One region of the Pseudoalteromonas sp. S3785 genome, then DNA from elsewhere that is predicted to be linked to it. Evidence: predicted binding sites of a transcription regulator. Region 1 holds the regulator's gene; each other region holds the start of a gene.

Region 1 (10,956 bases):
GGCAGCAGCCAGGGCGGTAAGTAAGTTAACGCCAAGCCATACTGAGCGTTTTTTTGAACTTTTTAAAACAGGTGCAAAGGTATCTTCTTCATCATCAAGACCCGCTAAGCTTAATAAGCTATGCTCAGCATCTTCACGTATAACATCAACAATATCATCAATGGTGACACGCCCAAGCAAGTGTGCGTTATCATCGACTACCGGTGCCGATATCCAGTTGTGGCGTTCAAATAATTGAGCGACCTCACTTTCATCCATCGAAATTGGGATAGACTCACAGTCTTCATCCATTAAATCTTGAACAATTTTTTCAGGCGGATTAGTTAAAAGCGTACTAAGAGACAATGCACCTAAAAAGCAGTTGTGCTTATCAACAACGTATAAATCATCAGTGCCTTCTGGTAGCTCGCCTCGTAGCCTAATATAACGCAGTACAACATCAAGTGTAACATCTGGGCGAATGGTCACCGTATCGGTGTTCATTAGCGCGCCTGCAGAGCGTTCTTGGTAAGATAAAGCCTGTGTCGCCCGTTCACGGTCTTGCGTGTCCATCGCGCTAACCACATCTTTATACACGGTGTCAGGTAGGCTACGTAGTACTTCACCTAAATCATCGTGGCCCATATCCTCAGTGGCGGCGGCAATATGTTCAGGTTCCATTTGTGCAATGATACCTAAACGTACATCTTCAGAGAGCTCTTCTAGCACGTCCCCTTGTACATCTGGGTCAACCAGCTGCCAAAGCATGCGTCTAATTTTATGCGGAGAGGATTCAAGTAAAAGGGCAGTATCACACGGGGCAGTTTTTGCTAGCATGCGTCTTACTTGAACAAATTGCCCACTATTAAGTGATTTAGTCACCTGTTTTAGTTGTTGCAGTGGGTAGTCTTGTTCAAACGCTTCTGGCATTGGCATCCTAATTTTTTATATACGAGGGGAGGCGATTAACCGCATTGTGATTAATCTAATTAAACACTATTCATTTACCAAGCTACACAAATCAGGGTATAAAGCGAAAATGTATGAGTAAGCTTGGTAATTAAACGTTTATTCTTGTTCGTTAAATCGCTGTGCGATTAATTGTCCGACCGCATGCAAAGCCTTTTCTGAGTCTGGGCCTTCACATACAACTTTAACTTCTTTGCCTTTACTACTTTCGAGTAGCATTAAGGCTAATACGCTATCACCAGCGGCTTCTTTATCATCTTGATGTAAGGTAATTTTAGCATCAAATTGCACAGCTAATTGCGCAAGGACCGTTGCCGCTCTGGCGTGTAAGCCTAATTTATTTTTTATTAAAAACGTGTCTTCACAACGCATAAATTACTATACCTAAACTGAACAGGTTATTATTTTAAGGTTACTTTTCTTGCTCACGGTGCCTAATTTTTACATTTGGATGTGTCATTGCAAAGCTCTCACCTATAGTTTGGGCTAAATAAACCGAGCGGTGTTGTCCACCCGTACAACCTATTGCAATAGTCAGGTAGCTGCGGTTATTGCGCTCTAAGTGTGGTAACCAAGTTTGTACAAATGTTTGAATTTGCCAAGTAAATTTTTGCACTATGCTGTGGTTTGCCAAAAAGTCTTTTACAGGTTGATCAAGACCTGTAAGCGGTTTAAGTTCAGGCTCCCAATGCGGATTTGGCAAAAAGCGAGCATCAAATACATAATCAGCTTCTTTAGGTATGCCGTGTTTAAAACCAAACGATTCAAACGTTACAATTAGTTGTTTATCTTTTTTTCCGAGTATTTTTTCGCGAATTGACTCAGCCAATTGGTGAACACTTAAATCAGTCGTATCAAGCATAAAGTCTGCGCGGGTTACAAGTACATCAAGCAGCTCTTTTTCTTTTTTTATTGCTAAGTCGAGCGGCAATGAATCGATGGATAAAGGATGTAATCTGCGTGTTTCTGAAAAACGTTTTATGAGTGTTTGATCATCACTGTCTAAATAAAACAGAGTGGGTTTAGCAAAGTCCGGTAGGTATTCAAGAATATCGTTAAACTCGTCTTGCTCTTTGGGGATATTACGAACATCGATACTAACAGCTATTTTGTCATAGTTATCTGAAACACTACGTACTAAAGAGGGCAGCAGGTTGACCGGGATATTATCTACGCAATAATAACCTAAATCTTCAACCACGCGTAAAGCAACCGATTTACCTGAACCGGAACGGCCGCTTATGATTATTAACTCCATTTATAGCCCTTAGTATTTACTACGATTGATCAACAATTACTTGATACAGTTCTGCATCGGTTTTAGCGCTTCGCAGCTGTTTGCAAAATTCTTTATTGCTCAGTTTATCAGCTATGGTTGCTAGAGTCTTTAGGTGCTGCTGGTTATCGCCATCTGGTACGATGAGTGCAACAAAAATATCAACAGGACAGTTATCAATAGCATCAAAGTTTACAGGCTTGTCACTAACGAGTACTAACGCAAGCGGTTCTTCTACGCCACCCATTCTACCATGCGGAATTGCGATACCGCGGCCAATACCCGTACTACCTAGTTTTTCTCTGCTGGCTAGCGCATTAAGAATATCCTGTTGTGGTAAGTAAGGGAGCTTTTCATGAGCAAGCTCACTGATAAATTCTAAAATTCTTTTTTTACTACTAAAAAGGACCGCAGCTTTGCTGCAGTCCTGGCATACTAATGTACTTAATTTCATAATATTAGTGTCTAGCAAGCTTCTCTTTATGTTTTATGACTTGACGATCGAGCTTGTCAATCAACGAGTCTATAGCAGCATACATATCTTGGTGCTCTGTTGAGGCAAATAAATCTGCGCCGCTTACATGAATAGTCGCTTCTGCTTTTTGGTTGAGTTTTTCTACATCGAGAATGACATGCACATTGCTAATATGATCTGAGTGCCTTTCTAGCTTTGCAAATTTATTATTTACATAGTCTCTAAGTGAATCAGTTACTTCTACGTGACGACCAGTTAGGTTTAGTTGCATAAGCATTTCCTCTTTGTTTTTTACGTCTTATATCAAACTCTTTCTCTGATTTGACGGTGGAATAGCTAGCGATTCACGGTATTTTGCTATTGTGCGTCTAGCTACTTTAATTCCTTGCTCTGCCAATATATCCGCAATTTTACTATCACTCAATGGTTTGGCTGAGTTTTCCGCGGCAATTAGCTTTTTAATTAAGGCACGTATTGCGGTTGACGAACATTCGCCACCGTTTTCGGTGCTTACGTGGCTTGAGAAAAAATATTTAAGCTCAAAAATACCACGTGGCGTATGCATATATTTTTGCGTAGTAACACGCGAAATTGTTGATTCGTGCATTTCTACCATTTCAGCAACATCGTTTAAAACCATTGGTTTCATGGCTTCGGGGCCATGTTCAAAAAACGCTTGTTGCTGTTTTACAATACAGTTTGTTACTTTTAGCAGCGTGTCGTTTCTGCTTTCAAGACTTTTTATAAACCATTTAGCTTCTTGCAGATGAGAGCGAATAAACTGGCTATCTCCACTTGATTTTACGGTACGTGACATGGCCGCATACTGACTATTTACGCGTATTTTTGGCATGCTATCTGGGTTTAGCTCTACCACCCAACGGCCCTTAATTTTTTTAACTGACACATCCGGTATGACATACTCAGACTCTTCCCTTACTATTGTGTCTGCAGGTTTTGGGTTGAGGGTATGTATAAGAGTCATGACCTCTTTAAGCTCGTCTTCTTTAAGCTTAGTCTTTTTCATTAATGTACGATAGTCGCGTGCCGCTAATAGATCAATGTGATCGGTTAAGATCATTTTAGTTTGTTCTATAAAAGGGGTGTCTTTATCAAACTGGTTAAGCTGAATACACAAGCACTCCTGTAAGCTCCGCGCGGCTATACCTACAGGGTCGAATAATTGAATACGTTTTAAAACGGCTTCTATTTCATCCAGTTCAACTTCAACGTCGTCATCGTTTTCTTGGTTAAAGCTTTCTAAAATCTCTTCACAACTTAGCGTTAAAATACCCGAGTCATCTACAGCTTCTACAATGGCTATAGCAATGGCTTCGTCAGTTGGGCTAAAAGGAGTAAGCTGAAGTTGCCACATTAAGTACTCATGTAGCGTTTCAGTAGAGGCGCCCTGATAAATAGACTCATCTTCTGGCATTGGGCCTGAGGATGCCGCAGGGGCTGCACTCATGTACTCATCCCAAGTTACATCCATCGCCATATCATCGCTAACAGTGTCTTTATTTAAAGCTTCACCACTGTCTTGCTCGTATTCACTGGTTGTATCATCAGCCGATGCGCTTACGGTTACATCATCCGTATCTGCTTTTTGTTCATTTTTTCCAGCCGACTCTTCCGTGTAATCTTGCTCTTCTACTTCTAATAGCGGGTTGCTATCAAGTGCTTCTTGTATTTCTTGCTGGAGATCCAATGTACTGAGCTGCAGCAAGCGAATCGCTTGTTGCAATTGTGGAGTCATTGTAAGTTGCTGGCCCATGCGCAGCTGTAATGATTGCCTCATGTATCTCTAACAATCCTTTTATGTTGTTATAATTAATATTAGCAGATGCTTGTAGGTGTGGCTTAAATGTTACAGCCTAAATTGCTCGCCTAAATAAACATCGCGTACAGTTTTGTCATTTAATACGTGTTCTGGGGTGCCAGATGCAATTAGCTCCCCATGAGAAACAATGTAGGCTTTTTCACAAACATCAAGGGTTTCTCTTACATTGTGATCGGTAATTAATACGCCAATGCCACGATTTTTAAGATGTTCTATTATTTTCTTTATATCTAACACTGAAATCGGATCAACACCAGCAAAAGGCTCATCCAACAAAATAAATTTAGGGTTCGCTGCGAGTGCTCTGGCTATCTCTACACGGCGGCGTTCGCCACCAGAAAGTGCCATACCTTGGCTATCACGTATATGTTGAATGCTAAATTCATCAAGTAAGTTGTTAAGCGTTTCTTCTCGCGCGGCTTTATTTAGCTCTTTGCGCGTTTCTAAAATAGCCATTAAATTTTGATAAACTGTTAGCTTTCTAAATATAGATGACTCTTGCGGCAAATAGCCAATGCCTAAGCGAGCACGACTGTGCATAGGTAATAACGTTATATCGTTATCATCAATAGATATTTTACCTTTGTCGCTAGGTACTAACCCTACAATCATGTAAAAGGTGGTGGTTTTACCTGCGCCATTAGGGCCTAATAAGCCCACTATGCTGCCGGCTTCTACCTCAAGGCCTACATTTTTTACAACTTGGCGGCCTTTATAGCTTTTTGCTAATAGTTCTGCTTTTAAGGTGCTCATGGTTGACCTTCGTTACCTGTTTTTTCTTTAATATTTGCTTCAACAGGCACTAAAATTGTGTGGACACGATCCGTTGAGTTTTCGTCTTTTTCTGCGCTAATAAGTTGCTGCTGCATATCGTAGGTAATACTTTTAGCATTAATTTTTTGACCGGCTTGCGCGACTTCGGCATCCCCAACAAGTGTTAAAAAGCGCTTTGCTACGTCGTAACGTACTTCGTTTGCACTGGCACTCATTACGGTACCATCGTCTTGTTTTTCTTCGAAGTAGGCAGGGCTGCCAGTGGCAATAAGCAGTTGTTTGTTATCCCCTAGGTCTTCACGTTTATGTACTTCGAGTCGGTCGGCTGTAATTTTGCGGTTCCCATGCACAATTTCGACGTTTTTTTCAAAAATACCTACGTTTTCTTTAAGTTGACCTTCTTGACGGTCTGCACTAATAGAAATTTGGTTTGCTGGCGGTTGAGCAGCAGGCTCAGCAGCAGAAGCGCTACATGCAAGCATCAGCGATGGGATAATAAGTATTTTAGAGAGTTTATTGGTCATAATATATTGTTCGCGTATGGTTAATTAGTTTTATTACTTCGGTTTTCAAATCGGCTTCAAGGCCTTTACCGATAATCTTTAAATTTGGCCCAGTGACAACCACTGGCTGCTCAGAGCGCATTGTTAGCGCTTTAATGTCGACTTCGATGTTGTCGGCATTGATGTTATCTATCATGGCGTTATCAACTAAATTTTTGGCAACCACGTTGCCTTCTAAAATAAGTTGTTTATCTTCGTAAAGCGTTGCTTCGTCAGCGTTTATTCGCCAAGTTTGTGTTTCGTTATATAAAGTAAAAATAGGTTTTTCAAAAAATGTAAAACCAAGTTGTTGGTACAGCTCCATTTTAGCTGCTGTAACTTTATGGCTAATTTTACCTTGCTCGTCATAGGCTGTTTGCTTAAGCTCTATAGCGGTGTAATCAGGCTTTGCAATGACTTCTGGTTCTTGCTCTGGCGCTACATTGCTTTGCGTAAAATAAGGGTACCAAAGCCAAACCATACAGCCGATGAATAACGCACTGAGTATAACGCGTGCTGCATTCATGAACTGGTACCTTGTGTCGTAAGTGCTATACCGTTTTCAAGCATGAGTAAATCTGTGAGCTCTCTCACTGCACCAAAGCCACCAGGCATTTGTGTAGTGTAATGCGATAAGCGTTTAATTAGCGGGTGCGCATCGTTTACTGCGACGGCAAAACCAACGCGCTCCATGACGGGCATGTCAGGTCCATCATCGCCAATATAGGCTATTTGTTCATCAGTTAACTTTAAAGTGTTTTTGAGTTCTTGATAAGCAATAAGTTTGTCTTCTTGGCCTTGATAAATGTGCTGTACGGTTAAGCTGCTCATGCGAGCTTGCACTATTTTTGAATGACGCCCCGTAATAACCGCGACTTCAAAACCGCTATTGATCAGTGCCTTAATGCCAAAACCATCTTTTGTATTAAATGCTTTTAACTCTTCGCCTTGGTTACCGAGGTAAATTCGGCCATCAGAAAATACACCATCAATATCGCATATGAGTAGTTTTACTTTTTTGGCGCGTGCTCTGGCATCATCGCTTAGCGGTTGATAGAGATCTTCAAATTGCATTTATAATACTCCTGCTTTTAAGAGGTCTTGCATATTTAAGGCGCCCACAGGCTGGTTTTGCTCATTAACTATGATTAAACCATTAATCCGCTTATTTTCCATTATATTTAGTGCTTCTGCTGCAAGCATATCGGCCGTGGCGGTGGTGCATGACTTAGTCATAACTTGGCTAATAGCGGTGTTATGTATATCGACTTTTTGCTCTAAAATACGACGCAAGTCGCCGTCAGTAAAAAGGCCAGCAAGCTGTTGATTGTTATCTACAATAGCAGTCATGCCTAGTCCTTTGGCTGACATTTCTATTAACGCGTCTTTAATTGTTTGCGTTACACCTATAATAGGGGTGTTTGTGCCGCTGTGCATTACATCTTTTAAAGTGAGCAACAATCGCTTACCTAAGCTGCCGCCAGGGTGAGAGAGTGCAAAGTCATCGGCGGTAAAACCGCGTGCTTCTAAAAGCGCAACCGCCATTGCATCACCCATTGCTAAAGTGGCTGTGGTGCTTGCTGTTGGCGCTAAACCTAACAAACATGCTTCTTGTTCTACCTTTATGCATACGTGCACATCGGCAAGTGTTGCCATAGTAGAAAGCGGGTTGCCCGTCATCGATATTATTTTTGCACCGAGGCGTTTAAGCACCGGAATAATATTTAGTACTTCACTGGTTTCGCCCGAGTTTGATATAAGCATAACCACGTCATTTTTGGTTATCATGCCTAAATCACCATGGCTTGCTTCGCCTGGGTGAACAAAAAAAGCAGGGCTGCCTGTACTTGCAAGGGTAGCAGCAATTTTATTACCAATATGCCCTGATTTACCCATGCCAATAACAATAATACGGCCTTGGCAATCAAACATGGCCTGACACGCATTATTAAAGTTTTCATCAACGTATTGTTTAATATCCGCAAGCGCTTGGCGTTCTATGTTTAATACGCGTAAACCTTGCTCTATAAAGTTTAGTTGTGCCATTGTTACCCTACTTGACTAAAAATATAACCTTGGTACGCCAAAAATGCGATGAGTAATAGACCACCTTCTACTCTATTGATACGCTGAGAACCTCTAAAGTTCAATGACATAATAATAAGTGCAAGCGTTGCACCTAACATAATAAGTATGTCGCGGTTTGCAAGTGATGGGTCGACCACTGATGGGTTAATAATACCTGCAAGCGGCAATACCGCTAGAATATTAAATATATTTGAGCCAACAATATTACCTAGCGCTAAATCGTCTTCGTTTTTAAGAACGCCTGCAACAGAAGCCGCAAGTTCAGGCAAGCTTGTGCCAATGGCAATAATAGTTAAACCAATAACTAAATCGCTTAAACCAAAGTATTTTGCTATATCGACAGCTGAACCAACTAAAAAATGGGAGCTTACAGGCAATAAAACCATACCAACAATAAGCCAAAATATAGCTTTTTTAGTGGGAACATCATTAGGGACTTCATCGCATGCTTCTGAAACAAATGGATCATCTTGGTTTTTAGCTCGTAGGGATACAATAATTAAACCACCAATAAACACAATAAAAGCGACTAATAAGGCGATACCTTCGGTGAGTGAAAAGTAGTTATCTGAAAACACATACCACGTAGCCAATGATGCCAACATTACGAGCGGCATTTCGCGTTTTAACGTACTTGAGGAAACACTCAGCGGGCGCAGCAATGCAGTTATCCCTAACACAAGTAATATATTTGTTATATTTGAGCCCACCGCGTTACCTACCGCTGTATCGGTTTTATTGGCCAGAGCAGCCGAGGCCGACACCATCATTTCAGGGGCCGAAGAACCCATAGCAACAACCGTTAAGCCAACTATTAAAGTAGGCACTCCAAAGTTTTTAGCAAGCGCAGCCGCACCGTATACAAATCGGTCGGCGCTCCACACAAGTGCAGCAAAACCAAGAATTAAAATAACAAACGAGGTAACCATTATGTTAAGCCAGATGTTCAAAATACAGATGGCGCGAATAGTAACAAAAGCCAACATGAAAGTATAAGCAAAAGAGTGGGGTCTACTATAGCAGTGCGCGAATTTTATGCGCTTAAGCAAAGGTTAAGGCAATTTACTTCAGCCTTACAGCGCTTTTTGTAGGCGTATTACAAAATCTTACGAATTGTTTTTTCCATCTTGGTTAAAAAACCCTTAAAATAGGAGCACGAGTGAACATTGTTACGGAGAGCGACTTGTCGCAATCAATAGTAGAAGTCAAGGATGTTAGCTTTTCGCGAGGCGATAGAACCATATATAAAAATATGTGTTTTAGTGTTCCTAAAGGTAAGATAACAGCGATTATGGGGCCAAGCGGAATTGGCAAAACCACAATGCTACGCTTAATTGGTGGGCAGCTTAAGCCTGACGCCGGCGATATTTTATTCGAAGGTGGCAGTATTCCTAAAATGTCGCGCAAAGAGTTATATGCGGCACGAACCAAAATGAGCATGCTGTTTCAAAGCGGTGCGTTATTTACTGATATGTCGGTATTTGACAACATTGCATTTCCCCTGCGAGAGCATACCAAGTTAAGTGAAGCGTTAATAAAACTAGTCGTATTAATGAAACTGCAAGCAGTGGGTTTACGCGGCGCTAAAGATTTAATGCCTTCTGAGCTTTCTGGTGGTATGGCCAGACGAGCAGCACTTGCACGTGCTATTGCGCTGGACCCAGAGCTCATTATGTACGATGAGCCTTTTGCCGGCCAGGATCCTATATCTATGGGCGTATTGGTAAAGCTTATTAAGTCATTAAATGAAGTGCTAGGTTTATCATCCCTTATTGTAACCCACGATGTGACGGAGGTAATGAGTATTGCCGATCACGTTATTATTATTGCCGACCAAGGCGTAATAGGTGCAGGGACACCGGATGAAATGCGAAATCATGAATCTCCATTAGTACAGCAGTTTTTAAAAGGGTTATCGGATGGGCCTGTGCCATTTCATTACCCAGCACAAACGTATGCTGATGAGCTGTTAGGAGAAAACACTTAATGTTGGATTTATTTCAAAAGTTAGGTCATAAAACGCTGGGGCGTTTTGCAGCATTAGGGCGCTCTGCCACCATGCTTTTTAATGCACTGTGGAATGTACCTAACTTTAAAAAAGGCACACCGTTGTTAGTGCGCCAACTTTATATGGTTGGTTCGCAATCATTATTAATTATTATGGTGTCGGGTTTGTTTATTGGTATGGTGCTTGCGTTGCAAGGTTATACCGTACTAGTAGGCTATGGTGCCGAAGACAGCCTAGGTCCATTAGTTGCACTTAGTTTGTTACGTGAATTAGGTCCTGTAGTAACTGCGCTATTATTTGCAGGGCGGGCCGGCAGTGCACTAACCGCAGAAATTGGCTTAATGAAAGCCACCGAACAACTCTCTTCACTTGAAATGATGGCAATTGATCCTCTCAAGCGCATTATTGCTCCGCGTTTTTGGGCTGGTTTTATTAGTATGCCATTGCTTGCACTTATTTTTTCTGCGGTTGCCATTATCGGTGCTCATTTAGTTGGGGTTGATTGGTTAGGCGTAGATACCGGCAGCTTTTGGTCGATAATGCAGTCGCAAGTATCGTTTCAAGAAGATGTATTAAACGGCATGATCAAAAGTTTTGTATTTGCCATGGTAGTGACCTGGATTGCGCTTTATAAGGGCTACGACTGTATTCCAACCTCAGAAGGGATCAGTAAAGCAACAACAGAAACAGTTGTTCACTCATCACTGGCAGTATTAGGGTTTGACTTTATTTTGACAGCGGTAATGTTTACCAGCTAATAGGGTATAGATAATGAATTCACGGAAATTAGAGATTTTAGTTGGCTTTTTTGTCGCATTAGGCATTTTAGCGTTTGCAATGTTAGCACTTAAAGTGGCTAATTCGGGTATTAGCGGGTCGGGCGAAACCTACACGCTAAATGCAAAGTTTGAAAATATTGGCTCACTTAAAGCGCGCGCACCGGTAAAAGTAGGGGGCGTAGTAATAGGACGTGTTGAATCTATTTATGTCCATCCGCAGGAGTTT
Region 2 (10,956 bases), on a different contig from region 1:
GCCAGCAAATTACAGAGCAAGACTTTGATATTTGTCGCCACATTGTGATCACGCGTGATGGACGTTACCTTGGGCTTGCCCCCTTACGTGATATTTTAAAACACATAACAGAAGAAAAAATTCGTCATGCCCAGCATGCTAATCCTTTAACCATGCTCCCTGGCAATGTGGCGATTAATGAGGCAATAGAGCAACGGCTACGCTCTCAAAGTGCGTTTTCGCTGGCTTATATAGATCTTAATCATTTTAAGCAATTTAATGATTTATACGGCTATGCCAGTGGAGATAGTGTGATCAAGTTATTGGCAGATGTAATTGTGCAAGCCTGCGAAAACAGTGCTGACTTTGTAGGACATATAGGTGGTGATGACTTTATGGTGGTGTTTGCTCAATCAGATGCTGTGCATATTTGTAATACCATAATTGAGCAATTTGAGCTGCAATCACGCACTTTTTTTACGCCTGAGCACATTAAGAGCAAAGGTTACTGGGCTACAAATCGTGAGGAAGAAAAGCAATTTGTACCTTTACTAACGTTATCAATTGGCCTTGTGGAGCCCGACTTACAGGAATGTAAAAACAGCCATCAAGTTGCAGCGTTGGCAACAGATGCTAAAAAAGAGGCTAAGCGGTATCGCCATAGTTATTTGTTTATATGCAAGCGCAGAAAACCTGCGCCAGCCCTAGTGCGCCTAGCACCAGAAAATAAACAGGTAGTATAAAAATAGGTAATTATTATGTTGCCATTAAAAATTGTCGTTGGTGGGTTAGCTTTATTTGCAATTAGCTTTTTTACGCATGGGGTTGAAGTTGTTAATGTTGCTCAAAAGCAAAGTGTGCAAAATGCACGCGAAGAATACCTAAGTGATCTATTAACACGCGCGCTAGAGCGGGCCAATTATCCTGTAGATATAAAAATGCAGCCAGTGAGCTTGCAGCAACAACGTGATTTAATTGAGTTAGATAAAACAGGGTTAGATATTTATTGGAGCATGAGTAGCCCCGAGCGAGAGACACGGGCAATAGCGGTTAAAATACCCTTATTTAAAGGGTTTATAGGTAAGCGCGTTTTGCTAACCAGTAAAAAAAATGTTGGAAAATTTAAAGGTATTACTACTTTAGCGCAGTTAATGGAGCTTTCTTCAGTGCAAGGGCATGATTGGCCAGATACAAAAATAATGGCCTATAACGGCTTACCTGTAAGGCCGCTGAGTAACTATCAAGCTATGTTTACGCTTACCAGCCGGGGACGAATCGATTATTTTCCACGATCATTTATCGAAGTTAATTCTGAATCGGTTGCTAATGCACAAAGTAATTTAGTTATTGTGCCTAATTTATTTATTAGTTACCCCACGGGTATTTATTACTTTGTTGTTAGTAGTAAACCTGCTTTAGCTCAGGCTATAGAGCGGGGGCTAAAAAAAAATGCAAAACAGTGGTGAGTTTGATGCGTTATTTGATGAGTATTTTGCAAAAGATATAAACTCACTCCCTTTTACAAAAGGCTACGTCACAGAATTAAAGCTTGATAACCCGTACTTTTAAAACAAAAAAGGAGCCACAGGCTCCTTTTATTATACAGTTAACTACACTTTATTAGCGAAGTAACGACTCAGATAATACCGGGCGAATTTCGCGGATAATTGCTTGAGTAAGCTTAGGGGCACCACAAATAATGTTGCCGCTATGGTTGTAGTTAATACCACCTGCAAAATCAACAACCATGCCGCCAGCTTCTTTTACAAGTAATTCGCCAGCTGCTGTATCCCAAGGTTTTAAACCAATTTCAAAAAAGCCATCAACACGGCCCGCGGCTACATATGCCATATCAAGGGCAGCAGAGCCTGCACGGCGAATGTCTGCAGTGTGTACAAATAAAGCTTTAAATGCATCTGAGTATGCATCTAAGTGATGCTTTTGTTTAAACGGAAAGCCTGTTGCTAAAATTGAACCAGCTAACTCTACGGTTTTAGTCACACGTAAACGTTTGCTGTTTAGTTGTGCGCCTTGGCCACGAGATGCAGTGAAAAGTTCGCCACGAATTGGATCGTAAATTACAGCTTGGTCTAAACGACCTTTTACTTTAAGTGCGATAGAAACCGCGAAATGAGGGATACCCTTGATGAAGTTAGTTGTGCCATCAAGTGGGTCAACAATCCATTGGTAATCTGCATCTTTGCCTTTGTGCTCACCTAGCTCCTCACCAACAATGCAGTGGTCTGGGTAAGATTTTAAAATTGTATCACGAATTACGGCTTCGGCTTCTTTATCTATGTTGGTCACTAAATCGTTAGTGCCTTTTTGTTGAATTTCAACTTTTGATAAATCTTCACTTGCGCGAAGTAAAATTTTGCCTGCGTTGCGCGCAGCGCGAACCGCAATGTTTAACATTGGATGCATGGTATTACCTTTGGGTTGTAAAAGAACGTTTATATATTTAAGCCGGCGTATTTTAGCGACTTTTGCCATAAAGTAAACAATAAACCCCAAATACTTTTGTGTGTTTTTTGTACTACCTTGAAACACCTATATATTTATTCATTTAAAATTTTATAAATAACTTGAGCTTTGGGTAATAAACCTATCTCCAGCTGCTATTTTTAGTGCTAACAGTGCTGATTTTACTTGCAATAGGCCTGCTCTTGATACGTGAATATGCCTTGTTTTCATTGTAAATATCTGGCCAAAGAAAATAAATTCAAACATCACAATAGTTCATTATATTAGTAAATATCTTAGTCGGGGGGCGGGTAAAAAAATAAAAAAGTGCTTTACCTAAAGTTAGCTTGAGGTTTTATCTTGTTTTTAAGCAATCAACTAAGGTAAATAATAATGAAATTAGAACACGTACATTTAGTAGTAAACGATATAGACGCAATGCTTACATTTTACCGAGCAGCGTTTCCATATTGGTCAATTAGAAGTGAAGGTAACAACACGTGGTATGGCAAACCCAAGCGCTGGGTACATTTTGGTGACGATAATCACTACATGGCTATAAGCGACAACGGCGAGCATAAAAACAGAGATTTGACAGGGCATCAAGTCGGGCTAGCGCATTTTGCCTACGTTACAAATAACTTAGACGCTGTTATACAACGCTTAAAAAACGCCGGATTTAGCGCTGATAAAATGGGGGCAGAAAACCCATTTAGAAAAAACGTATACTACTTAGACCCAGCAGGGTTTGAGGTTGAGTTTGTGCAGTATATGAGTGACATTCCAAGCGAGCGAAATAACGACTTATAAAAAGAGTATTAAAGAGAGGACAGAAAAGCGCTCAATAGGGCTTTTCTATCCCCTACACTTTATGTGCACTATTTATTGTTCACGCCAAGCTGCGCTTTTAAGTCATTAGCAAAGCTTATAAACTTTTCTTTTATAGTACGCTTTACTTTAACCTCTACAGAGCCTAATACAGTCCTTCCTTCAATCTGAATTGTGGGGCCTTGGCGCTTATTCAGCGAGGCCGTTTTATTTTCAAAGCTGCCCATTATACAAAACATTTTTGAAACCACATTAACGTGCTCTGGTACGTATATTTCTTCACTTCCAAAATAACAGCTGACGTGAATAGTGACGTGTTGGTGAGTGAATATGGCATCGGTAAAGTCGAGCACAATTGACCCCATATAATTTTGAATATAAATATCTTTAGGCACAACCCATTGGCCGCTACGTTCGCTTGAGCCCAAAATGCTTTTTAACGTTAGGTTTTCATTTTCGCCTTGTTGTGCACTGTAGTTAGGCGCCAACTGAGTTTGTTTTTGAGCAGTATACTGTGTATCGGCATGTAGAGTTAAATCCTCAACTAAGCCAAGTAGAGCCGTGTTGTCGGTTGTATCCATAGCGCTGTCTAGGCGCCTTTCGAAGGCTTCTGCAGATATCTCACCATGGCTGTAATTATAAATAAGTTGATCTATCACTTGCTCACGAACTTGCTCTATTGGGCGGTCTTCAATTTTTACAGACATGGGATTAATCCTTTTATATTTGCGTTATCGTTTTATTAGCAAGCCATATATCAATATTAAAGTTATTAAATATCAATTGCTTACCATTTATTTGAGTTCCGTTTTTTTACTATATTAACGATAGATTAACCAAAACAGCAATATAATCGTTATTTTCACCACTTAAGAAAGTTTTACCTAATAGCCTGTAAATGTTTACTCAGCTGTATTTCTATTTATAGCTCATAAAACGCCTAAGCACATGAATTTAATAAATAAATAAAGTTGGCCTAAAGCTCGCATATATAAAAGTGTCTTTAATCAAAAGGAGAAAGATTATGAAAACATTTAACAAATCTATGATTGCGGCTTTAGTTTTAGGTACTACAGCTATGGGTGCTCAAGCGGGCACTTGGGAAAATGAAAGTAAAGATGCTTGGATTGATGGTAAGGCAGAAACAGTGCTTCTTATGAACACTAATCTAAACAACTTTGACATTAACACTGATGTAAAAAATGGCAAGGTAGTACTTACAGGTAAAGTAAACAGCGACCTTGATAAAGAGCTAGCTGAAGAGCTTGTAATTAGCCTAGATGGCGTATCTGATGTAGAAAACAACCTAACTGTTGTGAAAAACATGGATATGGACGACAAAGATCGTAACACTATGGATGATGACGATAACGACTTAACTGACGCTAAAATCACCACAGTAATTACAACACGTTTCTTATTTGACTCAGAGGTTGACGGTACAGATATCGACGTTGATACCGATAACGGTATAGTTAAGCTTAAAGGTTCAGTTGAATCTGAAGCTGAAAAGCAGCTAGCAGTAAAAATTGCTAAAAATGCTGAAGACGTTCGTGACGTAGTAGATGAACTAACTATCGTTGCTGAATAATACACTATACTAAAAAGCCCAGCTTAGCTGGGCTTTTTGCTTGTCATTTTTAAAGGAGCTACATTATGGATATCATTCGTATAATATTGTCGATTTTATTACCGCCACTGGGTGTATTTTTACAAGTTGGTTTAGGTATGCACTTTTGGCTAAATATTTTACTAACTTTACTGGGTTACTTCCCTGGTTTAATTCACGCTATTTACATTATCGCTAAAAAATAATGTGTGGTGTGTTCAATGTGAGCCGGCCACTTTTTTATAATTATTAAAATTGTAAAAAAGCGGCTTGCATACTTCTGCGTTTATTTTCCCACTATTTCCTGCCTATTCGTATGCAAAAAGATTACTATTTAAGCAGTCAGCTTACTGATTGTTAAAATAAAGGTTTTTGCTAGTGACAAGCCTTAAAAAACTTTTTATACTGCAACCCGCTTTAGTCGCTCAGTGGCTAAACGCTTCAAAAATTAACTACCGCGTAGTTATACAAAGTTGGCCCCTTAGCTCAGTTGGTTAGAGCACACGACTCATAATCGTTAGGTCCCCAGTTCGAGTCTGGGAGGGGCCACCACTTTTAAAGTCACCCTTTAAATATCCTATAGTAATAACATTTCATTCAATGGTTTATAGCTACTTAACCAATATCTTTTAAGATAACTAATCATTTAGCATTTTAGGCAACAAGCTAGAACTGTAACTATAGATTTGCCCCTCTATTTTATATTCTGCAATCAAGAAGATAGTTATCTTGCTAGCGACAGCTGTTATTACAAGTCCTGCGGCTTTTGCAAAGTCACCTAGCTTAACTGCTCGTTATAGCTTTTAAGTATTAATAAATGAAAAAGCGCACTAAACAGTGCGCTTTTTTATGCAATTTACTTTTTATAAGTAGCTTCTAATTTACTTGGTACTTACTATTAGTACGAATGTAAATAGTGGCTGTTTTGTCGCTAGTGTTCTCGATCGTGTGGGTGAAGTTACCGGTTGACTCTACATAGCTGCCTGCGCTTAGGTTTTGCGCTTTATCTTGCTCGCTTGAGTTGTACTCAACGGCGCCGGCTATAACAACAGCACGAAATTAGCTTGCATCTGTTTTTATTTCACCTTTAAAGCCGGCAGGAAGTTTAATCATTGAGCCGTTCATTTCAGCTGTACTTCCCCAAAGGTAGGTTGTTTGCACGCCTTGGGCGTTAATGTCGTTTATATCGCTGCTGTTTAACCATACCATGTTGTCTGCATGTAGGTTTAGCGGGCGCTCGCCATTGTCAAACTGAGCATTAGTTGGTTTAACTAAGTACGGCCCAGAATCGATTTCTAAGTAAATTAAGTTTGTTTTACCATTGGCTGCTGTGGTGTGGTTTTCACCTGCAGGTTGTGTCCAAAATGAACCCGCTGGCATCCACATTTTTTCAGCTGTTGCGTCGTCATTATGCATTTGTCCTTCAATAACGATACCGCGGTAGGTAATGTTGTGAATGTGTGGCGGAGATTCAAAGCCTTTTTTAAAGCGTACTAACATGCCTGTAGCAGTATTGGTTGTGCGATTTCCCCATAAATCTGCAGCGCCTGGGCTTTATCTCCACGCAGTGGGTTTAAGTAACCCCAGTCAATATTGCTAGCGGCAACTACTTTTGATGCGCTTTGCTGTGCTAAAGCTGGCGTTGATATGAGTGTTGCTACCAGTGCAAGAGTAGATGCGTTTAGTAAAAATTTCATTTAAAAGCTCCGCTAAGTTGGTATAGCGCTATAGTACGGCTTAAAATTCAGTCAATAAATGGGCATAAGTTAAATACACTTTCGTAAAAACGTGGATAATAACGTTATAGTTATGCAAGCTGTGAACGTAACAAGAGGGCGTGATGAAAATAGCCGATCTACAGGTATTATTGAAAGTGGCTGAGCTGCAATCCATTACTGCTGCTGCAAAACAATTGGACATGAGCTCATCTGCTGCTAGCGTTTCTTTAAAGCGGATAGAGCAGTCGCTTGGTACACAATTATTTGTGCGCACAACAAGGCAAATACGCCTTACACCTGAAGGGGAGCGCTATTTACCTCTTTGCCAACAGGCGCTTGATTTGTTGCAGCAAGGGCAAGTACTTATTCATGAAGAGCAGCAATCAATTAGTGGTGAAGTACGAATCGCCGTGTCATCCGAAATGGGGCGCAACCTTATGCGGGTGTTGCTTAATAACGTGATGGATAAACACAGCGAAGTGACGCTGCGCTTACAAGCAAGTGACAGCCGCGCAGACTTTTACCGCGATGGTGTTGATGTTGCGCTGCGCGCCTTGACCAAAGAGGCTGCACAGGATTTAAATTTATATGGGTTTAAAATTTGTAACATTGCACATGTGCTGTGTGCCTCGCCTGAATATATTAAAAAGCATGGTGAGCCTTCATCCCCAGAGGATTTAGTGAATCACAATGCGCTGTTATATAAGCTTTATGAGGTAGTGCATGATGGGTGGGAGTTTTATAACGATAACCAAAAATATAAGGTTAAAATGAACAGCGACCGCGCTGTTAACGATGGCGATATAGTCAGACGTTGGTGTATTGATGGCACCGAGATTGCTAAAAAGTCGGCCATTGATGTTGCTCAAGATTTATTAAGCGGAAGGCTTCAAAGGTTAATGGCCGATTACACAGTGCCGCTCACCGAAATGTGGTTAGTACTTCCTAGTAGGCAGCTTATTACCCCTGCTGTTAGGTTAATTCGCGATGAATTAAAACTCACAATAAATGAATTAAGAGCTCAGCTAATAGCTAAAGGCACTATTGATGCGCAAGAGTGGCCAGAATCGCCATAAATTTTAATACGCTTTCATGTGGTTGAAAAAATTAAACTATAGACTTTCTTTTGAATTCTATTTCTCTAATTATTGGGCTTATTGCTTAGCTGATCCTATATTTATTAAGAGCGAATGTTAGTTCAACCTCTTGTACATTTATAGGAATAGTATGTTACTTAAACAAAAAGTCTATATTAGCCTCATTTTAGCCATTGTTGTGCCTTTAGCTGCTTCTACATTTTTATTTTCAAATAGTATCCAAAGTCATATAGGCGATAAACTCGCAAAAGTAGACTTACCTACAGCACTTAGCGAAGTGAAAAGTAAAATTGAGTTAGAGCTTTCTACTCCCATTATTGTTGCTAAAGAAATAGCGCAAAATTCATTTGTTAAACAGTGGATAGCTAACGGTGAATCCGAGCAATCACAAGCTGACTATATAAATTATTTAGCGAGTATTAAAAAGAATAACAAAGCTGTTATTGCTTATATAATTTCTAAAAACACTAACAACTATTACACAGATGCTGGCATATCTAGAAAGATAGATAGAAATGAAGATGTATGGTTTGATCAGTTTTTATCCTCTAACAGACCCTTTGAAATAGCACTGGACATAGATAAAACCACAAATAGCATGGTGGTTTTTATTAACTATGCGCTACAAATTAATGGCGAGCGTACCGCCATTACAGGCGTAGGACGCTCGCTTGATTCTATGATCAACTTAATTAATGAATACCGTATTGGCGAGGCCGGTGTAGTGTATTTGGTTTCTAATAAAGGTGAGGTAATGCTTCACAGTGACAGAAGCAAAATGGGCCAAAAAATTAATATTAACAGTATTAAAAATGGCGCCATTATTAGTAAAACAATGGCCGGTGAAGATTATGTTGTGTCGAGTACACCTATTGAATCATTAGGTTGGCACTTAGTAGCAGAAGTACCCGAGCAGCAGTTATACGGGCCAATAAACAGTGCCATTAATAGCAATTTATTATTTGGTGTGATCATTGCCATTATTGGCTTTGCCCTAGCCAGAGTTTTAGTGTCGCAAATATTTAAACCCATTGAAAATATAACCGCTGCTGTGAGCGCGTTAACTAAAAAAGACGGCGATTTAACTGTAAGGCTGCCCACTAACGATAACAACGAAATATCAGAACTTGCCGCTAACTTTAATTTATTTTTAGAGCAGTTGCATGGCATGTTTAAGCAGGTTTCGGACTCAGCAACCCACGTAAAAAGCATTTCAGAGGATGTGTTAGTGCAGGTACAAGGGGCCGCCAATTTGGCCGAGGTGCAATCATCTAGTACGCAAACTGTGGCGGCAGCCGTTAACGAGATGGAAGTCACCGTACAAGATATTTCAAATAGTGCCAGTAATGCCTCTGACATTGCTTCTTCAACAGAGGAAGCGACCCACAAAGGGGTTGAGTTTGTAAATAGTACGATAAAGCAAATGGAGCTGTTAGAAAACGCCATGGCTACCTCGGTTGCCTCGGTAACTGAGCTTTCAGGGGAAATAAAATCAATTACACAGGTGCTTGATGTTATTAAAGCAATATCGGAGCAAACTAACTTACTGGCGCTCAATGCTGCCATAGAAGCTGCACGGGCAGGTGAACACGGCCGTGGTTTTGCGGTTGTAGCCGATGAAGTAAGAACCCTTGCTATGCGTACTGCAGAGTCGACCGAGCAAATTAATGAAATGATAGACACGTTAAACTCTAAGGCGTCTAGCACGGTGTCGGATATAGAGCTGGGGAGTAAGAATACCTTAGAAAATGCTGAGCGCTTAAAAGTAACCGGCAGTACCTTAACGGGTATTTCTCAAGAAATTGTTACGCTAAGTGAGCTAAATAGCTCGGTGGCTACAGCCACCCGCGAGCAAACATTGGCGACCTCAGAAATTAGCCAAAATGTAGTAATGATTTCTGACTCTGCGCAGCAAACAAAGCAAAATATGAAAACCTCAGAGGAGTTATGCAGCGGGCTAAATGAAGAGTCAAATATATTAAAAGAATTACTAGGTAAGTTTACGCTATAGCAAGGTAATAGGTTTCAGTGAAAAGCGCGCTGTAATTTGGTAACAGCGCGTTTTATAACGCTTAGTTCTTTCGGTAAATCTCGTGTTGAATGTCGTAAATATTAACGCTTAAACTATCAGAGTCTCGGCAGTAGGTTTTTAGACATTCAAGCAAGCTCTCACTCAATATTTGTTTTTGTTCAATCGAGCGCCCAGCCATGATATGCGCCGCAATATGAATAAACCCTTCTTTGCCTTCACCTAGCTGATATTGCTGATAAGCAATTGCGCGGGTTTTAATGGTTTCTAGGTCAAACAAACCACTTTGAAAAGTCGCGTTGTGTACTTTTTCAACAAGCACTTGCGGTAATACAGGAAGATCTTCAGAGTGTTCAATAATAATGTGCGGCATTTACGCGTTTCCTATTATGAGTTACTACGTGGGCGTGCGCGTCATTGTACCAAAGCCTGAACTGCGCGCTAACCCCTGAATAGTCTAAATTTAGTTGTATTAATTTTTGATGGTAGTATAAAAACAGTCACGTGAACCTTCGCTTATAAGCAAAATTAAGGATTAATATGAAATTACCATACCGCTTTAAACGTTTAGCTGTGCTCTTAGGTGCAGTGGTTACTTTAAGTGCCTGCTCAGATGACGTTGCGTCGGTGAGTTTAGGGCTGTTTACTACTAAAGATGTAGTGGTAAATTCGCAGCAAGATCCGCTAGTAAAAGGGGTTACGTGCCATATTAGCCATATAGAGGCCGATTTAGATTTTTCAGATCCCTCTGATATGTCTATTGCGTGTCGTCAAACGGGGCCAATTACAGCCGATATGTTACAAGCAATAGATCGCAGTAAGTCGGGCGAAGTGGTGTTTAAGTCATCAAAAAGTATTTTATTTAAATCGCTAAAAGTACGCCGTATTTACGATGCACAAAATCGTACATTACTGTACTTATCGTACTCGACTAAAGAATCGAGTGGCAGCCATCACCATGCACTTTCAACTGTGCCTTTATATAATACACAGGCCTGGAACTGGGCACTTGAACAAAAATAAGAGCACATTATGTTAGCGTTATTTAAATCAAAGCCGTTGCTAGAACAAGCTGAGCAGCAATGGCTGATTGATACCTTTATTTGGGCGGTAGAGCACTTTGATGCCGATTTTTTTACCAAGCATACGCAAATAATATTACCAACCGTTGAGCACTTTCCTGATTCGGTATCGAGCATTGAGGAAATGGCTACTAAGGTTTTTGTGCGAGTA
Region 3 (10,956 bases), on a different contig from region 1:
AAAGCAGCTACCCTCACCTTCTTTACTCGTTACCGAAATAGTCCCCTTCATTGCACTCACTAACGCTTTGGTTACAGCTAAACCTATACCTGAACCAATCGCATTTTTACCGCTGAGGTCAGGCGCTTTGTAGTACATATCAAATATGCGCGAGAGTTGATCGTCTGGGATCCCTTGTCCTGTGTCTGATATTTTAAGTTCAAGCCATGGGCCATCACTTCGCTCTTCTCGGCTACATGTGAGCTTTACCTCGCCATGCTGGGTAAATTTAACGGCATTATTAATTAAGTTCCACACTACTTGGCGAAGACGCGTTGGGTCTAGGAGTGCATAAACATCTAATGTGCCATTTCGCTCAATTGAAAATTCAAGCTCCTTTTGCTCCGCAATTAACCCGGCAAAGTTCACTACATCGTTTATAAAGTCTGAAACGTTGATTGAGTCGGTTGCTATATCTAACTGCTCTCGGTCTATTTTATCTAAATCTATAATATCGTTAAAAATATTACCTAACGTTTCAGCGCTCGAAAACACTGTATTACACCAACTACGTTGCTGTTTATTAAGCTCTGTATCAAGTAGCATTCGGGTTAAGCCTACAATGCCATTTAATGGTGTGCGCAGCTCATGGCTAAGCGTTGCTATAAACTTACCTTTATCCTTATAGGCTGTTTCAAGCGCTTGTGCGGCTTCTTTACGGCTAGTTATATCACGCCCGAACGCCAATAAACCTATGTAGTCCCCTTGATCGTTTATAAAGGGTAACTTACGCAGCTCAAACCAGCGGTTTTCGCCATTAACCATGTATTCAACGTCAATTGTAAGGGCTTGATGCGTTTGCTCTACTTGTTTATCGGTTCTGAGTACTTCTGCTAAAAAGTAGCTTGGAAAAATTTGCTCTACGGTTTTACCAATTAATTCGGCGCTGGTTTTGCCCATAACCTCTTCAAACATTTTATTACAGCCGGCAAACACACCATTGTTATCTCGGTAATAAAATAAATCGGGGGAAGAGTCGACAATAGAGCGAAGAAGCATGCCTTGTTGAGCAAGTTCTTGTTGAGTTTTTTTACGTTCCGCGATTTCACGGCGTAGCTCTTCAATAGCGCGATGCTTGGCATGAAACGCCATTTTTCGCTCATCTATCTCAATATTAAGGCGGTTAATATTATCTTTTAATGTTTGGTTTAATAGTTTTTCTTGTTTTGTGGCGCTGTCTAAATAAGCGTATGAGGCTTCTAACTGCCTAATCGAATTGAGTAAAATACTGATCATAAAAGGAGATACAACCGCGGTAAAAAATACCACAGCTAAAATATCTACTAAATTAACCTCACCCAGTGCCACATAATAAAACATACTCGACAATATAAGCGACACGCCTAATAAAAGCGCATAGCACATTGCCGCGGTTTTTAACTCACCAAAGCGGGTTATTAAACTAGAAAGTACTCGAGCCCAAGGGCTCAAAGAAGAATCGGTCATAGGTCAGTGTATCTCGTTACTAGGCATAAATAAAAAGTGCCTCTTAATAGTCAAACGCATAGTGCAGCAAATATTAGCATTTTTCTATTAGCTATATTCATGTTGTGCGACAAAAACAGAAAATTTTCATGTTTACTTTTGCCTACTTGTTAAACTCATCATTTCAGCAATAAATTATTTAGTGTAAAATGCTGCGCTTTATTATGATCAATAACGAGTAGCGCACATGCAAACCAACATGCCCGATATAGCAGATACGGCTCCCGCCTTACAAACAGGTAAGTTAGACTGGGTTGGTATGGGCGAAATAGAACTGCCATTTATTTTTGAGTCGAAAGATTTAGCACCCGTTACCGTTAATGCAAAAGCGCGTGCCTTTGTTAATTTGCATAAAGAAGACGCTAAAGGCATTCATATGTCGCGTTTATTTTTAGCGCTTGATTTACTCTCAACAGAGCAACAGGTTAACCCACAAACCTTAGCACAAGCACTCGATACCTTTATTACCAGCCATAAAGGGTTAAGTGACAAAGCCCAAATAGAGTTTAAATTTGAGCTACCGCTGCGACGTAAATCGTTACTAAGTGGAAAAGCGGGTTGGAAAAGCTACCCAATTACCCTAACCAGTACCATTGAAAATAGCGTAATTAATTTTGAGCTAAGCGTTGATGTTACTTACTCATCGACTTGCCCGTGCTCTGCAGCACTTGCTCGCCAGCTAATTCAAAATGCATTTAGCGAAAAATTCAGCCAAGAAACATTGAATCAAAAAGATGTATTAGACTGGTTAGGCACTACGCAAGGCATTGTAGCCACACCGCATTCACAACGCTCAATAGCAAACGTAAAAGTAAAGCTAGATAGCACCACTAGTGAGTTTGACGTAGTCAATTTAATTGATACTTTAGAATCAGAGCTAAAAACGCCTGTACAAGCGGCAGTAAAACGCGAAGATGAGCAAGAGTTTGCCCGCCTTAACGGTCAAAATTTAATGTTTTGTGAAGACGCTGCTCGCAAAATTAAAGCGGTACTTGAGCATAATAATTATAGTGATTACTGGCTGCAAATTAATCACTATGAATCACTTCATGCACATGATGCGGTTGCTATTGCCGTCAAAGGTATTGAGGGCGGCTACAAAGCCTAATATCAGCGCTGCATTAATACTAAATACATACGGTAATTAACGCATAACACCAAATTTTTAGGCACGTAAATTGCTTTGTTTGAGCAGTGTCAATTTGTTGTTATGGAGTTACCGTATGGAATTCGCTTTATTATCAATTTTAGTATTAGTGGTTGGGGCCTCTGTGGTTGCGTCAAAATTTAATGATGATGGCGGAAACCCGTATCCTTTTACCCGCAAACAAACCGTGTTTACACAGGTTGAGGGTGCATTTTTAAATCTTTTAGAGCGTGCGGTAGGCGATCAATATAAAATTGTAAGCCGCGTCAAACTTATCGATGTCATCGACTGTAAGCAAGGGCTATCTGCTAAATCAAAACGTGCAGCTTTAGCTAAAGCTAAAAATAAACAACTCGATTTTGTGCTAGTCGATAAAGAAAAAATGACGATAGTGGCTGCAGTCGATTTAGTTAATAATGCCAACAAAGATGGCCACAAAGCTCAGCGCGACTGGTTTGTAAACGGTGCTCTAGAGTCAGCAGGCATTCCACATATTCGTATGAAAGTAAAATCAGGCTACCGTCCTTCTGAGGTGCGCGATGCAATTATGTTTAAAATAGGCAAACCTGCCGTGCAATCGGCTCGCCCAACTCGTAATCGCGTCAGCAAACCTGCGGTATTGTCACCTTCTCAGGCTAAAGCGCAAACAACTGCCTTAGCCGAAATTTAAAATAGAATTAAATACTCTCCTAAAAGTATTTAAAGCGAGCCGTAAAACAGCTCGCTTTTTTGTTTTTTATTGCTAACTTCACGTATAATCTACGTATTCAAACTCAGGAATCAAACACTATGAATGTTGGTATTATTGGCGCAATGGAGCCAGAAGTTAAAATTTTACGTGAAGCAATGCAAAACCCACAAGTGCTAACTAAAGCAGGGTTTACTTTTTACACAGGCGAATTGGCTGGTAACACAGTAACGCTTGTGCAATCGGGTATTGGTAAAGTGGCATCAACTATTGCAACCACGTTATTAATTGATAACTTTAATCCTAATTGTGTTATTAACACAGGCTCTGCCGGTGGCTTTGATCCCTCATTAAGTGTTGGCGATGTTGTTATTTCTTCAGAAGTACGTCATCACGATGTAGATGTAACTGCTTTTGGCTACGAAATTGGCCAAGTTCCACAAATGCCTGCAGGCTTTGCCGCACACCCAAAACTTGTTGAAGCTGCCGAGCAGACCATTGCCCAAATCAGCGAAGTAAAAACCTTAGTAGGCTTAATTTGTACCGGTGATTCATTTATGTGTGACCCTGTGCGTATTGATAAAGCTCGTAGCGACTTTCCAACAATGCTAGCTGTAGAAATGGAAGGTGCATCTATTGCACAAACATGTTTTGCGCTTAATACTCCATTTGTTGTTATTCGTTCTATGTCTGACATTGCTGGAAAAGAGTCGCCGCAATCGTTTGAAGAATACCTAGAGACTGCATCAATCAATTCATCAAAAATGGTTGTTGCACTATTGGAAAAACTAACAAAAGTTACGCTGTAAATGCTAAGCAATATTGTTCAAAACCATTTGGACTTTATTGCCTTTTTTGTAGCGCTCCTTGCTGAGCGCTTTTTCCCGTTAAAAAGCTGGTATCACCCTAATACAGTATTAACCGCTGTATTTAGTGCTATAGGAAAACGGGTTTATAAACCACATGAGCCTAAAAACTACCTTTATTTAGCCTCCACTCTTGCCTGTACGCTAGTTTTAAGCGTTATTCTTATTATTATTGTGTTACTGCTTGAATTTGCCTTTTATCCTGAGCTGCTAGCGGGCCTCATTTTATATTTGTGCCTTGAAAGCAAAGCGATTGAAAAAAAAGCCCTGCGTGTTGCCAAGCTCGTAAAACAAAACCAAAAATCTACCGCGCGAGAACTTGTAAAGCCACTGCTTGCCCGAGAGGTTAATAAGCTCTCAGCGCCAGGTATCATGAAAGCCTTAATTGAAAGCTTAATTTTACGCACAGCTCGCAATTACTTTACCGTTATATTTATATTTTTATTGCTTGGGCCAATTAACGCTTTAGCGTATCGGCTCCTCACTTTAATACAACACACGTGGCGCGCCGATATATCACCTAACAGCCATTTTTTAAAACCGCTTAAAATACTTTTGTTTGTAATCGAATTTATCCCCGTACGCATACTTGCATTAACCATTGCCGCAAGCAAAGCCAGTAAACAAAGTATGCATTACATAAAGCACTATGGCAGACATTTTTATCAAACAAATACAGGGTGGATTTTAAGTGTGTGCTCCGCCTCTATGGGCGTACAGCTAGGCGGCCCTGCAGTTTATTTTGGTAAGCGCTTTAATAAAATGCGAATTGGTACTGATAGACTGCCATCACCCGATGATGTGCCCGTAATAATTAATAGGTTAAATCAAGCACGTGTATTTTGGCTGTTAGTCATTATCAGCATTGAAATTGTAAAGCTTATTTAGTTTTTTAACGCGCACAAAAAAACCAGCCTAAGCTGGTTTTTTAGTTTTAACTGCGCTTACGCAACAGTAATATTCGCAAACTTACGTTTACCTACTTGGTAAATAGCGGTTGTGCCTTTTGCTACCTCAAGCTTAGTATCAGTGATTCTATCTACACCGTTAAGTTTTACTGCGCCCTGCTTAATCATGCGCATTGCTTCAGATGTACTGGCTACTAAATTAGCTTCTTTAAGTAAGTTAGCAATTAAAATACCCTCATCTGCAATGGTGATAGTCAGCTCAGGGATTTCATCTGGTAGCGCTTTTTTCTGAAAACGTTTGATAAAGTCATCGTGTGCAGCTTGTGCTGCTTCTTCACTGTGGAAACGGGCAATTAATTCTTTCGCCAATTCAATCTTAATATCACGCGGGTTAGTGCCCTGCTCTACGCGTTGTTTTTGCGCTGCAATTTCTTCGATTGATAAGCTGCTTAGTAAATCGTAATAACGCCACATAAGTACGTCACTAATCGACATTACTTTACCAAACATATCGTTTGGCGCATCCGTAATACCAATGTAATTACCTAGCGACTTAGACATTTTTTGAACGCCGTCTGTGCCTTCAAGCAACGGCATCATTAATACTGTTTGCGGCTTTTGACCTTCTACTTTTTGAAGCTCGCGCCCCATTAAAAGGTTAAAACGCTGATCGGTACCACCAAGCTCTACGTCTGACTCAAGTGCAACCGAATCCCAACCTTGTACAAGTGGGTATAAAAATTCATGAATAGCAATGGGTTGACCGCTGCCATAACGCTTTTTAAAATCATCACGCTCTAGCATGCGCGCTACAGTTTGATTGGCAGCAAGTTTAATCATACCCGCAGCGCCTAGGTTTTCCATCCACTGAGAGTTAAAGGCAACCGTTGTTTTTGCAGGATCTAAAATCTTAAACACTTGCTCTTTATAAGTCTCTGCATTGGCAAGTACATCTTCACGAGTCAGTGGTTTACGTGTTACATTTTTGCCTGTCGGATCGCCAATCATGCCTGTAAAGTCACCAATTAAGAAAATAACCTCATGACCTAAATCTTGAAAGGTTTTCATTTTATTAATTAGTACAGTGTGACCTAAATGTAAATCTGGCGCGGTAGGATCGAAACCCGCTTTAATTTTTAACTTTTTGCCCGACTTTAGTTTTTCAACTAATTCGTCTTCAATTAATATCTCTTCTGCACCGCGTTTTATCTCTGCTAGAGCGGTTTGTAAATCCACTGTGTATTACTCCAAAATTCTGCCAACGAAGGGGCAACTAGATGACTTGCTACATAAGGGTTTAAAACAGATTTAAACCAAAAGCACTTATGTTGCTAACATAACAAATTTCTACCTAATTAAAACAATTTTTTATGCGAATAATGCAACTAAACTTAATAAACTTAGTCTTACTGTGCTAGGCAATTAGAAATGGTGTTTAAGTACTAATTTTAACGCACTTTAGAATCAGTTTAAATCGATAAACTTAAACAATCATAAATTGCTAATTTACTAACAATTGCGGGGCTTTTAGCTATATTTACTAGTATTCGTACCTTATTACGTATATCCTGCATTAATATCCATTTTATTTTCACGACAGCAGAAAAGGCACGTTATGGTTCACGTGGTTAACACGCTTCCCAAAAAACACAAATTGCTTATTCTAGGTTTGGTTTCTGCTATTGTTGGCTTAGCCTTTCTTCCTTCAGAAAAAGCGACTGCATCCAAAGACAATAGTGCAAATGCACTAGAAATTGGTAAGCGTTACGAGTTACAAGTTAAAGTTGAAGACAACGAAAAATTAACTGAATTAAATTCGCCAGAAGCAGCAGAAAAGCTGCCAGAATACGACTTAGTCGATCACCAAGTTAAAAACGGCGATAATTTAGCAATTATCTTCAAGCGTGCTGGTTTTTCAGCGCAAACCCTTCATAAACTAATTAACACCAATGCTGAAACACGCAAACTGACTAAAATCCATCCAGGTGAAATACTGAGTTTTGCAACAGCAGAAAACGGCGATTTAGCGCAGCTTCGTTATGTTATTTCAAAAACAGATACTTTGTTTGTTACCTTAAATGACGAAGGTAATTACGACACATCAATAGATAGCAAAGAAATAGAAACACTGAGCAAAACAGCCGGTGGCGAAATTTCTAGCAGCTTTTGGACCTCAGCAATTGCGGCAGGCTTAAGCGAGCGCCAAATAATGAACTTTGCTGATATATTTGGTTGGGATGTGGATTTTGCCAACGATATTCGTAAGGGCGATCAGTTTGGGCTAATTTACGAGTCGCATTATGTTGATGGCGAGTTTATTGGCACTGGTAAAATCATTGCTGCAGAATTTATAAACCAAGGCCAGCGTTATGCGGCTATTCGCCATACCGATGGAAACTTTTATACGCCTGAAGGCCGCAGCATGAAAAAAGCATTTTTACGTGCGCCGGTAAACTTTAAGTATATTAGCTCGAGCTTTAACCCACGTCGTTTACACCCAGTAACTGGGCAAGTAAGAGCGCACCGTGGTATTGATTACGCAGCACGTACAGGTACACCGGTTGTAGCCTCAGGTAACGGTAAAGTAATTAAAGCAGGCTACAGTAAGTACAATGGTAACTACGTATTTATAAGCCACGGCACGCAGTATGTAACTAAGTACTTACACCTTAACAAAAAGCTTGTTAAAACAGGGCAAAAGGTTAAACAAGGTGACAAAATTGGTACTGTGGGTGCTACCGGCCGTGTAACCGGCGCGCACCTACACTACGAATTTTTAGTCAATGGTGTACACCGTAACCCTAAAACCGTTAAGTTACCTAAGTCTGAGCCGTTACCACGCTCTGAACTTGCTAAGTTTAAGCCTATTGCAGAAAACTTTATTGCACAGCTTGAACGCAATCGCGAACTACAGCTAGCACTTAAGTAACGTATAAGTTATAGATAATAAAAAAGCCTTTGCAGGTTTACCCTGTAAAGGCTTTTTTGTATACGCTATAAATCATTAGTACATTAGTACACCAGTACATAAATGAGCTGTACGACTAAAGAAACCATCACTAGTGGCCAAATATATTTGCTGTATTTAGTTGCGCCATCCAACCCCATTTTACCTTGGTACTTTTCAAGCAAAGGTATCAGCACTGCAAGAGCGACAAACAAGCAAATTAAAATAACAAATATATTCATTTCTAAACCTTATTTATGGTAACTCATGGCCTTTGGCGCTTACATACAATGCATACCAATGTTCGCGACTTAACTGCACGTTTAGTGCATCGCATGAAGCAGCAATACGCTCAACGTTCGTTGTGCCAATAATAGGTTGTATCATTGCAGGGTGGCGTAATAACCAAGCTAAAACAATCGCCTCAGGCGTTGTATCGTAAAGTGCAGCAAGCTTATTTACGAGTATGCTGGTATTTATATCGGCTTGCGATGCATTCGATAAATCCCCACCGGTGTATAGCCCTTGGCATAAACTTCCCCAGCTTTGTATTTGAATATCAAAGTGGCGACAATACTCTACACTGCCCGGTGTAAAGTTAAGATCTTTTCCATCTGCATTACCGGCATACACGCCTTCATCAACAAATTGGTGTTTTTGTAAACTTGCTTCTATTTGGTTAGCCACAATAGGCATATCTAGGGCATGTTGTAAAAAGTTCATTTGATGCTGCTGCATGTTCGATACGGCAAAATTACGTACTTTGCCGCTTTCTTGTAGGCAGCTAAACACTTGAGCAATTTCTTCTACTTCCATTAGCGGATCAGGGCGATGAAGCATAAGCACATCGAGGTAATCGGTGTTTAAACGCTTAAGTGAGCCTTCAACTGATTCTTCAATCCACTTTGCCGAAAAGTCATAGCGCTTAGGGCCTTTATCATCTTCAAAGCGTATACCGCATTTAGATTGAATATACATATGCTCGCGCAGCTCTGGTCGTTCACCAAGTGCTTGGCCAAATACCTGCTCGGCTTTGCCAAAAGTATAAATATCGGCGTGATCAAAAAAATTAATACCGCCAGCTATGGCTGCATCAATACACTCGTGAGTTTGTTTTAAATGCTCTTTGGTTATGGCGTCTTTATTCCAACCGCCGCCTAGGCCCATACAGCCAAAAACGAGTCTACTAACATGAGGTAAATATTTTGCCAAAGGGGTGTTAAGCATGGTGACTATCCTTATTAGTGTGCATAGCCCTCACTGTAAACAAAAACACGGTTGCAAACAAACTTTAATATGCACTGTTTTATAGACATAAAAAAAGCGCAGTAAACTGCGCTAATCGGTTGGATTAAATCTTAAATACTAGCCAACAAGGGCCAGTAATATACCCGCGGCTACGGCACTTCCTAGTACCCCAGCTACGTTTGGCCCCATAGCATGCATAAGTAAAAAGTTATGTGGGTTATTCTCAAGCCCAACTTTGTTCACTACACGCGCCGCCATCGGTACTGCCGATACACCCGCAGCACCAATTAAAGGGTTAATAGGTGTTTTAGAGAGCTTGTTAAGGCCTTTTGCCATAAACACACCCGATGCTGTACCAATAGCAAAAGCAAGCGCACCCAGTACTAAAATACCAATGGTTTCTACTGTTAAAAAGTCATCTGCAGCAAGCTTAGAGCCAACCGCCAACCCTAAAAATATAGTCGTAATATTAATAATTTCGTTTTGGGCACTGTTACTCAGCCTATCTACAACACCCGACTCACGCATTAAATTGCCCAAACAAAACATACCTACTAGCGGTATTGCTGCTGGTAAAAACATTGCTGTTGCAGTAAGTACCATAAGTGGAAAAATAATTTTTTCCTTTTTAGACACTTTACGCAGCTCTGGCATTTTAATCTGGCGCTCTTCTGGCGTTGTCAGTGCACGCATAATTGGTGGCTGAATAATTGGCACAAGTGCCATATATGAATAGGCAGCTACTGCTATTGCACCTAGCAAATCAGGAGCAAGCTTTGATGCTAAAAATATCGCCGTTGGACCATCAGCACCACCAATAATCGCAATAGCCGATGCATCTTGAAGTGTAAACTCAAAACCCGGAATAAAGTTAAGTAAAATTGCGCCAAATAAGGTCGCAAAAATACCAAACTGAGCTGCAGCTCCCAGTAATAACATACGAGGATTTGCTATTAGCGCACTAAAGTCAGTTAGTGCACCAACCCCCATAAATATTAATAGCGGAAAAATACCGGTATCAATACCCACATAGTAAACTGAGTACAAAAGCCCACCAGGCTCTGATAGCCCTGCAACAGGAATATTAGTTAATATCGCGCCAAAGCCAATTGGCAATAAAAGCAGTGGCTCAAAGTTTTTAGCTATTGCTAAAAACAATAATAAACAGCCTACTGCAATCATTATCAAGCCAGGAAACGTAAAGTTAGCAATGCCGGTAGCGTGCCAAAGGTTTAAAAGGCCTTCCATTAGAGCTACTCCTACGCCATCGCTATAATTGCATCGCCCGTTGTCACAGCATCACCTTCAGATACTAAGACCTCAGCCACAGTACCTGAGTGCATTGCACGAACTTCGGTTTCCATTTTCATTGCTTCCATAATAACAACCACATCGCCTTCGTTTACGGCTTGGCCTGCTTTTACTTTTACTTTAAAAATATTACCTGCTAATGGGGCATTCAGTGTTTCACCTGATGCAACCGATGCAGATTGTGGTAAATGCTCTGAGTCTTTAAGCGTTACCTCTTTAAGCTCGCCACCTTGCGCAACCACGACATCATACACTTTACCGTCAACTTTAACGCTGTATTGCTCAGCGCTAACACCTTTGTTACTTGCAGGTTTTGC

What was found. Region 1 encodes sigma-54, which starts transcription at its own class of promoters, with help from an activator protein. Its sites were predicted from a motif close to GTTGGCACGNNNNTNGNNT; they were not measured.
Region 2: the regulator sigma-54 is predicted to act here: its motif matches at 4,241-4,259, upstream of CWC17_RS16020 (BON domain-containing protein).
Region 3: the regulator sigma-54 is predicted to act here: its motif matches at 2,690-2,708, upstream of CWC17_RS13980 (DUF2726 domain-containing protein).

The regions. Positions count from the first base shown of each region.
Region 1 is NZ_PNCT01000005.1:43,999-54,954, forward strand. Features, by position in the region: gene mgtE (magnesium transporter) at 1-909, opposite strand, end outside; gene CWC17_RS01675 (HPr family phosphocarrier protein) at 1,048-1,320, opposite strand; gene rapZ (RNase adapter RapZ) at 1,361-2,206, opposite strand; gene CWC17_RS01685 (PTS sugar transporter subunit IIA) at 2,226-2,678, opposite strand; gene hpf (ribosome hibernation promoting factor) at 2,683-2,970, opposite strand; gene CWC17_RS01695 (RNA polymerase factor sigma-54) at 2,998-4,497, opposite strand; gene lptB (LPS export ABC transporter ATP-binding protein) at 4,567-5,292, opposite strand; gene lptA (lipopolysaccharide transport periplasmic protein LptA) at 5,289-5,837, opposite strand; gene lptC (LPS export ABC transporter periplasmic protein LptC) at 5,827-6,381, opposite strand; gene kdsC (3-deoxy-manno-octulosonate-8-phosphatase KdsC) at 6,378-6,929, opposite strand; gene CWC17_RS01720 (KpsF/GutQ family sugar-phosphate isomerase) at 6,930-7,901, opposite strand; gene CWC17_RS01725 (calcium/sodium antiporter) at 7,904-8,872, opposite strand; gene CWC17_RS01730 (ATP-binding cassette domain-containing protein) at 9,196-9,930, shown strand; gene mlaE (lipid asymmetry maintenance ABC transporter permease subunit MlaE) at 9,930-10,709, shown strand; gene mlaD (outer membrane lipid asymmetry maintenance protein MlaD) at 10,723-10,956, shown strand, end outside.
Region 2 is NZ_PNCT01000069.1:1,188-12,143, forward strand. Features, by position in the region: gene CWC17_RS15995 (bifunctional diguanylate cyclase/phosphodiesterase) at 1-722, shown strand, start outside; gene CWC17_RS16000 (transporter substrate-binding domain-containing protein) at 738-1,445, shown strand; gene suhB (inositol-1-monophosphatase) at 1,600-2,403, opposite strand; gene CWC17_RS16010 (VOC family protein) at 2,836-3,252, shown strand; gene CWC17_RS16015 (LiaF domain-containing protein) at 3,321-3,977, opposite strand; gene CWC17_RS16020 (BON domain-containing protein) at 4,295-4,861, shown strand; gene CWC17_RS16025 (YqaE/Pmp3 family membrane protein) at 4,927-5,085, shown strand; tRNA gene CWC17_RS16030 (tRNA-Ile) at 5,355-5,431, shown strand; partial or broken gene CWC17_RS16035 (DUF4437 domain-containing protein) at 5,756-6,576, opposite strand; gene CWC17_RS16040 (LysR family transcriptional regulator) at 6,720-7,673, shown strand; gene CWC17_RS16045 (methyl-accepting chemotaxis protein) at 7,825-9,705, shown strand; gene CWC17_RS16050 (5-carboxymethyl-2-hydroxymuconate Delta-isomerase) at 9,767-10,096, opposite strand; gene CWC17_RS16055 (CreA family protein) at 10,264-10,746, shown strand; gene CWC17_RS16060 (hypothetical protein) at 10,756-10,956, shown strand, end outside.
Region 3 is NZ_PNCT01000054.1:10,320-21,275, forward strand. Features, by position in the region: gene arcB (aerobic respiration two-component sensor histidine kinase ArcB) at 1-1,485, opposite strand, end outside; gene folE2 (GTP cyclohydrolase FolE2) at 1,712-2,632, shown strand; gene CWC17_RS13980 (DUF2726 domain-containing protein) at 2,748-3,341, shown strand; gene mtnN (5'-methylthioadenosine/S-adenosylhomocysteine nucleosidase) at 3,461-4,168, shown strand; gene CWC17_RS13990 (cobalamin biosynthesis protein CobD/CbiB) at 4,169-5,113, shown strand; gene tyrS (tyrosine--tRNA ligase) at 5,170-6,369, opposite strand; gene CWC17_RS14000 (peptidoglycan DD-metalloendopeptidase family protein) at 6,749-8,062, shown strand; gene CWC17_RS19385 (hypothetical protein) at 8,146-8,322, opposite strand; gene CWC17_RS14005 (aldo/keto reductase) at 8,336-9,307, opposite strand; gene CWC17_RS14010 (sodium ion-translocating decarboxylase subunit beta) at 9,446-10,576, opposite strand; gene oadA (sodium-extruding oxaloacetate decarboxylase subunit alpha) at 10,588-10,956, opposite strand, start outside.